2 regions of the Amycolatopsis sp. PS_44_ISF1 genome follow, and region 1 is predicted to be linked to the other one. Evidence: riboswitches for the same ligand, from Rfam matches in the RefSeq annotation. Region 1 holds a riboswitch; the other holds the start of a gene.
What was found. Region 1 has a riboswitch for cobalamin ahead of metE (5-methyltetrahydropteroyltriglutamate--homocysteine S-methyltransferase). Riboswitches for the same ligand answer to the same signal wherever they lie in the genome.
Positions count from the first base shown of each region.

Region 1 (4,180 bases):
CGCCGGCTCGTCGACCTGGACCACCCGCACGCCCGCGGCCTCCAGATCGGCCACCTCGTCGCGGATCGCCAGCGCGACCTGCAGCGCGGTGTCGGCCGGCGGCTGGTCGTCGCGGACGAAGGACCAGGCCAGGATGGTCACCGGGCCGGTCAGCATGCCCTTCACCGGCTTTTCGCTCAGCCGCTGGGCGTGCCGGGCCCACGGCACGGTCATCGGCGCCGGCCGGGAGACGTCGCCGAACAGGATCGGCGGGCGGACGCAGCGGGAACCGTAGGACTGCACCCAGCCGAAGTCGGTGGCGGCGAAGCCGTCGAGCTGCTCGGCGAAGTACTGCACCATGTCGTTGCGCTCGGGCTCGCCGTGCACCAGCACGTCGAGGCCCAGCTCCTCCTGCAGCCGGACCACGCGCTCGATCTCGGCGTGCATCCCGGCCACGTACCCGGCCTGGTCCAGCTCGCCCGAGCGCAGCGCCGCGCGGGCCTTGCGGACCTCGGTGGTCTGCGGGAACGAGCCGATCGTGGTGGTCGGCAGCGGCGGCAGGCCCAGTTCGGCCTGCTGCGCCGCCGCGCGCTGCTCGTACGGCGGGCGCGTGGCGTCCTCCGGGCGCAGGGCGGCGAGCCGCTGCCGCACCGCCGGGTCGGTCACCTCCGTGGCCGCGGCCCGGTCCGCCACCGCCGCGCGGGCCGCGCCGAGGTCGGCGCCCTCGCCGTCTTCGCGGCCCTCCGCCCGCAGCGCCCGGCCGAGCAGCACGACTTCGTCCACCTTCTGCCGCGCGAAGGCGAGCCAGCCCTTCACCCGCGGGTCGAGGCTCGTCTCGCGCTCCACGTCGTAGGGCACGTGCAGCAGCGAACAGGAGGTCGAGACGCTGACGGCCGCGGCGGTGCCGAGCAGCTTGCGCGCCTTCTCCAGCGCGCGGTCCGGGTCGGTGCGCCACACGTTGCGGCCGTCGACCACCCCGGCGAGCACCTCCTTGTCCCGCAGCGCGCCCTCGGCCGCAACGGTGTCCACAAAGGACTCGTCGGTGACCAGGTCGACGGCCAGCGCCTCGATCGGCGAACGGGCCAGCACGCCCAGCCCGCGGCCCAGGCCGCCGAAGTACCCGGCGACCAGCAGCTTCGGCCGGTCCTCGGCCTTGGCCAGCACGTGGTACGCGCGGGTCAGCGCGTTGAGCTCGGGGGTGCGGCGATCGCCGGCGAAGGCCGGCTCGTCGAACTGGACCCACTCCACGCCCTCGTCGTGCAGCCGGCGCAGCAGTTCGGCGTAGGCCGGGAGCAGTTCGTCGAGCAGCTCCAGCGGCTCGAAGCCCGGCGTGGTCGCCTTGGCCAGCAGCAGGAAGGTGACCGGGCCCACCAGCACCGGGCGCGTTTCGATACCGAGCGCACGGGCCTCGCGGTACTCGTCGAGCGGTTTGCTGCCGGTGAGGGTGAACTTCGTGTCCGGGCCCAGCTCGGGGACCAGGTAGTGGTAGTTGGTGTCGAACCACTTCGTCATTTCGAGCGCGGGCGCGTCCTGCACGCCGCGTGCCGCCGCGAAGTAGGTGTCGAGCGGTGAAAGACCCAGACCGGTGAAGCGCTCGGGCAGCGCGCCGAACAGCTCGGCGGTGTCGAGCACCTGGTCGTAGTGGGAGAAGGTGTTGGACGGGATCGAGTCCAGGCCGGCTTCGCGCTGCCCGGTCCAGGCCCGGGTGCGCAACCCGCGGCCGGTGGCCAGCAGTTCCGCGGCGTCGATCCGGCCCGCCCAGTACCGCTCCAGTGCCCGTTTGAGCTCCCGGTCCGGCCCGATGCGCGGGCTGCCCAGGACGGTGGTGCCGATGGTGTTCACAGCTCTCTCCTCGCGAGCTCGCCGAACGAGTCCGGGCACGCGAAGGGGCCGCGTTTCGCGTCGCGCCTGCTCCCACGAGGCCCGGACTCACGCACGCCGTCGGCGCGCGTGCCACGGGCAGGTCTTCGGACTCGTGGGCGCCGTGCGCACGCCTACTCGCCGTCGCTTCCCAGGCTCGCGCCCAGTGCTTCACCACTTCTCGTGGTGACGGCTTTCGTTCCCACTCACCGCTGCGGGGGCAGTCCCGGATTCACACCGGGTTCCCTGTTGCCTCGACCGGGGTGCGGCCGCGAAAACAGCTCGGCCACGCCCTGGGCGAACCAGTGGCGTGGCCGAGCCTAGCGCTCGGGGCCGGGCGTGGCACAAATCCCGCCCGAATCCCGGATGGCGGGATCAGTCCCAGTCGAGGGCGCCGCCCGACTGGTACTCGATCACGCGGGTCTCGAAGAAGTTCTTCTCCTTCTTCAGGTCCATCGCCTCCGACATCCAGGGGAACGGGTTCTCCGTCTCCCCGAAGATGGGCGCGAGGCCGATCTGCTGCGCGCGCCGGTCGGTGATGAAGTGCATGTACTGCTCGCACAACTGCGCCGACAGGCCGAGCATGCCGCGGGGCATGGTGTCGCGGGCGTAGGCGACCTCCAGCTCACACGCCTCCTTCAGCATCCCGCGCACCTCGGCCTGGAACTGCTCGGTCCACAGGTGCGGGTTCTCGATCTTGATCTGGTTGATGCAGTCGATGCCGAAGTTCAGGTGGATCGACTCGTCGCGCAGGATGTACTGGTACTGCTCGGCGATGCCGACCATCTTGTTCCGCCGGCCGAGCGAGAGGATCTGCGCGAAGCCGGTGTAGAACCACATGCCCTCGAAGATCACGTAGAACGCCACCAGGTCGCGCAGGAACGCGGTGTCGGCCTCGGGCGTGCCGGTCTCGAAGTCCGGGTCCTCCAGGTGCTGGGTGTACTTCAGCGCCCAGGCGTCCTTGTCCGAAATGGACGGAACCTCGCGGTACATGTTGAACAGCTCGCCCTCGACCAGGCCGAGGCTTTCGCAGATGTACTGGAAGGTGTGCGTGTGCACGGCCTCCTCGAACGCCTGGCGCAGCAGGTACTGGCGGCACTCCGGGTTGGTGATCTGCCGGTAGACCGCGAGCACGATGTTGTTGGCCACCAGCGACTCCGCCGTGGCGAAGAAGCCGAGGTTGCGCTTGAGCATCTGCCGCTCATCCTCGGTGAGGCCGTCGGCCGACTTCCACAGCGCGATGTCGGCCTGCATGGCGACCTCGGTCGGCATCCAGTGGTTGTTGCAGCCGGCGAGGTACTTCTCCCACGCCCAGCGGTACTTCATCGGCAGCAGCTGGTTGACGTCGGCGCGGGCGTTGATCATCCGCTTGTCGTCGACGCTGATCCGCTCGGCGCCGACCTCGATCTCGCCGAGGCCGGTGACTCCGGGGGTCTCCACGTTGGTCATGTTCTCGGGTTCCTTACTGGCAGGCTTCGCAGTCGGGGTCGTCGATCCGGCAGGCCGCGCCTTCGGTGGCGACGAAGTCGACGTCGTCGACCTTCGGCAGCTCCTTCGGCTCCGGCTGGGCGGCGGGCGGCGTGACGGGCGGCGTGACGGGCACGGACGGCACCGCGGCCTCCGGGGAGGGGACCGGGACCGCGGCCGAGGCCGGCGGCGCCGGGACCGCCGCGGCCGGGGCGGCGGCCGGGGCGGCGGACACCGCGTTCAGCTTGCCGTCGGTGCCGCGCAGGGTGCTCTTCTCCACGTGCGTCGCGGACTGGGCCCGCAGGTAGTACGTGGTCTTGAGGCCCTTGTGCCAGGCGTAGCGGTACAGCTCGTCGAGCTTGCGGCCGCTGGGCGCCGCGATGTAGAGGTTCAGCGACTGCGCCTGGTCGATCCACTTCTGCCGGACCGAGCCAGCGTCCACGATCCACTTCGACTCGATCTCGAACGCGGTGGCGTAGAGCGCCTTCAGGTCGTCCGGCACGCGGTCGATCTGGCCGAGGCTGCCGTCGAAGTACTTCAGGTCGCTGACCATCACCTCGTCCCACAGGCCGCGGGCCTTGAGGCTCTTGACCAGGTGCGGGTTGACCACGGTGAAGTCGCCGGACATGTTCGACTTGACGAACAGGTTCTGGAACAGCGGCTCGATCGACTGGCCGACCCCGGAGATGTTGGAGATCGTCGCGGTCGGCGCGATCGCCATCACGTTGGAGTTGCGCATGCCGACGGTCTTGACCCGCTGGCGCAGCGGCGCCCAGTCCAGGGTCGAGGAGGTGTCGACGTCGAGGGCGTCACCCTGGCGGGCGTCGATCAGCAGCTGCATCGAGTCGATCGGCAGGATGCCGCGGCTCCACAG
Region 1 covers NZ_JANUXO010000002.1:2,143,626-2,147,805, reverse strand. Annotated here, with positions in the region: gene metE (5-methyltetrahydropteroyltriglutamate--homocysteine S-methyltransferase) at 1-1,821, opposite strand, end outside; cobalamin riboswitch at 1,941-2,090, opposite strand; gene NYF13_RS23760 (ribonucleotide-diphosphate reductase subunit beta) at 2,215-3,288, opposite strand; gene NYF13_RS23755 (ribonucleoside-diphosphate reductase subunit alpha) at 3,302-4,180, opposite strand, start outside.

Region 2 (4,180 bases), on a different contig from region 1:
AACACCACGGACTCCCGGGTCGAGCTGTCGTTCGACGTGGCCCGGTCGGCCGCGATCCCGCCGCCGCTGAAGGAGCGCATCCTGGCGCGGCTGGCGGGGCGGCTGGTCGACGGGGTGCTGACCATCGCCGCCAGCGAGCACCGCTCCCAGCTGATGAACCGCGACGCGGCCCGTGAACGGCTTGCCTCGGCGTTGCTGGCCGCCTCCGCGCCGCCGCCGGCCAAGCGGCGTCCGACCAAGCCCTCCCGGGGCTCGAAGGAACGCCGCTTGGCCGCGAAGAAGCGCCGTGGCGACGTCAAGCGCGGCCGCGGCGGCCGGTTCGACGACTGAAGCGCTCCGTACTGCTCAGCCCAGGCAGAAGTGCACGCACTCGCCGGCCCGCTGGTAGCCGACGCGGCGGTACACGGTGGCGATCCCCTCGTCGCCGGGAGTGAGGAAGACCGTGTGCGCGCCCCGGTCGTGCCCCAGCCGCGTGAGGTGCGCGGTGATGGCCGACGCGATGCCGCGGTGGCGGTGGGTCGCCGCGACGCCGATGCCCGCGATCTCGGCGGTGCCGTTCTCGATCTCCAACGCCACGCCGCCGCCGACGATTTCGCCGGTCACCGTGTCCTCGACGAGCACGGCCCGCTCTCCGTGGGCCAGCGTGCCGGCCAGCTCGGCGTCGGACACGTCGGGGGACTCGCCGAAGGCCACGTTCTGCGCCGCGCGCAGGCCGCGCGCTTCGGACTCGTTCGACGGCGCGCGCAGCCCGATGCCGGCGGGCGCCGGGCGGTCCACGAAGTCGGCCGGGGTGCAGGTCATCAGCGGGATGCGCCGCTCCACGGCGTAACCCTGGTCGATCAGGCGCTCTTCGAGGTCCGGGGCGGCCTCGGTGAAGAACTCGAGCCGCGGCAGCAGGCCGCGGCGACGGTAGGCCGCGGTCAGCCGCACGATCTCGGCGGCCGAGGGCACGGCGTCGTCGTCGGGGATCGCGTAGTTGAGCATCGGGTGGCCGGTGTCCCGCGCGAAGGTGGCGAGGAACGGGCCTACGCGTTCGGTGTCCCGGCCGCGGGGCGCGGTCGTGCGGACATAAGCCTGGATGACGGACATGAGCCGGGTGAACCCTTTCGGGGTCGAGGGAGGAGCGCGTGCGCGGAGCACGCGCCGGGGGCGACGCGGAGGTGCTCGCGTCCGGCCTGGCTTCGGCCGACGCGGGCAGCGGCGGCGAACATAGGCGTTCCTTCGTCCGAAACGGGTTTGGCCCGAGTCTCGCACCTGGGGCAAGGGGTTTTCCGGCGCGGCGCCGAGGGGCGGGCAAGATCCCTCCGACCGGCCTCGACCGTCCACAGTGGATGCTGTGGACAACCCTGTGGAAGGATTTCCACGACTTGGCCGGAAGCCTTATTTCACAACGAAAAGTAGTGGGACTGCCCTGTGTACTACTTGGCCAGCTCGCGGGCCCGTTCGATGATCCAGGACAGGTGCAGGCCACGCCGGACGTCGCACGGGTGCGTGGTGGTGCCGCTCGCGATCATCGCGGCGAAATCGTCGAGCAGGGCGGTGTAGGACGCCCCGGCCGTGCCCGCTCTGCGGCCGAGCGCGCGGTACCCGTGCTCGCCGTAGACGGCGACCTCCACGACGGTGGGCTGGATCGGCAGGTGCAGGGAGAGCGTCGCGGTGCTGATCGCGCCCCCCTCGTGGGCCAGCATCAGCTGCCAGAGGTCGCCTTCCCCGTGGTGCGCCGCGAGCACCTCGGTGATCCGGCCGAGGGCGGCGTCGAGCAGGTCGAACGCGTGCGGGCCGAGGTCGGAGATCGAGCCGCCGGCGTCGTCGCGGCGCCAGGGCGAAGCCGCGTACTGGCCGCCGAGCAGGGCGCCCGAGAGCCAGCGGGCGCCGCCGCCGCGCCAGCCACCCGCGCGGGTGATGTCGTCGAGCCATTCGCGGGTCGGCGTGGCGAACCGCAGGGTGAGCACGACCAGCGACGCCACCTCGTTCGAGGTCACGGCGTCGGCGAGCCGCTGCGCGCCGGCCAGGTCGGCGGCGATCGGCTTCTCCAGGATCACGTGCTTGCCCGCTTCGGCCGCCTTGACCGCCAGCTCGGCCTGCACGGCGGGTGGCACGGCGAAAGCCACCGCGTCGACCTGCGAAAGCAGCTCGTCGAAGTCGCCGGTGCCGATCGCCCCGTGCGCGTCGGCCAGCTCCGAGGCGGCGCCGGGACGACGGGCCCAGACGGCGGTGAGGGTGGTCCCGGGGTGGTCGGCCAGCCCGGGCGCGTGCACCGTGGTCGCCCACGGACCGGTTCCGACGAGTCCGACGCGCAGCTGTCCGATTCCCACGCCCGGAAGTGTAGGTGTGGCCGGTCTCGCTTCCGGCGGCTCCCTCCGGTGGGTTAACGTCGGTGGGTTCTTCGCCACGAACGGGGGAATCCGGTGCGAGTCCGGCGCTGGCCCGCAACCGTGATCGGCCCTGGCCGGGGCCGTGAGCCGGATCGCCCGCCGTGGTCCGATCCGATGCGAGGTTCGTCGACCGATGTCTGTTCCACCGCCCGCCTGGGGGCGCGTGCTCGCCGCGTGCGCGCTGCTGTTCACCTTCGGCCTGGCCGGGGCCGGCCCCGCCGCCGCGACCGTGCCCGGGAAGGGCGCCGCGGGCTACTGCCCGGACGCCACCGGGGTCACCGTGGTCGTCGACTTCCAGGACCTCGGCGGCGAACCGCTGATCCGGTGCGCGCCCGGGCCGCAGGAGAACGGCGTCACGGCCATGCAGAACGCGGGCCTGGACCTGGTCGGCGCCGGCAAGTACGGGCTGGCGCTGATCTGCCGGATCGAGGGCCGGCCCGCCGACCAGTCGTGCACCGGGCTGCCGCCGGAGAGCGCGTCGTGGAGCTTCTGGACCGCGGCCGACGGAGGCCGGTGGGAGTCGAGCCAGGTCGGCGTGCAGGGCTGGAAGCCGCCGGCGGGCAGCTTCGAGGGCTGGTCGTTCGCGCACAACAAGGCGTTCGCGGACTACCCGCCGCCGCGGACCGCACCCGTGCGAAAGGCGAACGCGCCGGCCGCACCGTCTGAGCCGACTGCCTCGTCCGACGGAGGTTTCCCCTGGGGTCTGGTGATCGGCATCGCGGTGATCGTGGTGATCGCGGCCGCCGGGATCGTGACCGGGCTTCGGCGACGGCGTGGCGCGGACCGCTCGTGAGCCGCGCGGCCGGCCGTTGACCGGTGTCCCGAGAGCGCTGCACCCGGGTGCGTGGTGGGTCTGGGCGCTCGCGCTCGCCGTCGCGGCCAGCCGGACCACGAACCCGCTGCTGCTCGGACTGGTGATCGCGGTGGCCGGGTTCGTGGTCGCCCACCGGCGCACGGACGCGCCGTGGGCGCTCTCCTTCCGGATGTACGCCTACGTCGGCGCGGTGATCGTGGTGTCGCGCGTGCTGTTCCGGATCCTCATCGGCGGCGAGGACGGCGGGCACGTGCTGTTCACGCTGCCGGCCATCCCGCTGCCCCGGGGCGCCGCCGGGATCACCCTGCTCGGCCCGACGTCGGCGGAGGAACTGCTGGGCGGGTTCTACGACGGGCTCCGGCTGGCCGCGATCGTGCTCTGCGTCGGCGCCGCGAACGCCCTGGCGAATCCGAAACGCCTGCTCAAAGCGGTTCCCGGGGCGTTGTACGAGGTGGGCACGGCCGTCACGGTCGCGCTCTCGGTGGCCCCGCAACTGGTGGAGAGCGTGCAGCGGGTGCGGCGCGCGCGACGGTTGCGAGCGGGCCGTTCGCGCGGCCTCCGGGCCGTGAAGGGGATCTTCGTGCCGGTGCTCGCGGACGCGGTGGACCGCTCGCTCCTGCTGGCCGCGGCGATGGACTCGCGGGGCTACGGGCGGCGGGGCTACCTCGCGCCGCGGGTGCGCGTGCTGATCGCGGTGTGCGTGCTCACCGGGATGATCGGGGTGGCCGTGGGCGTGTACGGAGTGCTCGACGGGACGTCGGCCTGGCTCGGCGTGCCGATGCTGGCGGTGGGGCTGGTGGTGGCGGGGGCCGGGTTCGTGCTCGGCGGCCGTCGCGTCCAGCGCACGGCGTACCGGCCCGACCGGTGGCGACGGCCGGAGACCCTGGTGGCGCTGTGCGGCGTCGGCGGGTGCGCGCTGCTGTTCGCGGCCGGGCCTTCGGGGTTGTACCCGTCCGCGCTGGAATGGCCCTCGCTGCCGGTCCTGCCCGTG
Region 2 covers NZ_JANUXO010000001.1:1,602,121-1,606,300, forward strand. Annotated here, with positions in the region: gene arfB (alternative ribosome rescue aminoacyl-tRNA hydrolase ArfB) at 1-330, shown strand, start outside; gene NYF13_RS07280 (GNAT family N-acetyltransferase) at 346-1,089, opposite strand; gene NYF13_RS07285 (Gfo/Idh/MocA family oxidoreductase) at 1,419-2,315, opposite strand; cobalamin riboswitch at 2,359-2,494, shown strand; gene NYF13_RS07290 (hypothetical protein) at 2,509-3,168, shown strand; gene NYF13_RS07295 (CbiQ family ECF transporter T component) at 3,149-4,180, shown strand, end outside.
Region 2: another riboswitch for cobalamin. It lies ahead of NYF13_RS07290 (hypothetical protein); the one in region 1 lies ahead of metE (5-methyltetrahydropteroyltriglutamate--homocysteine S-methyltransferase).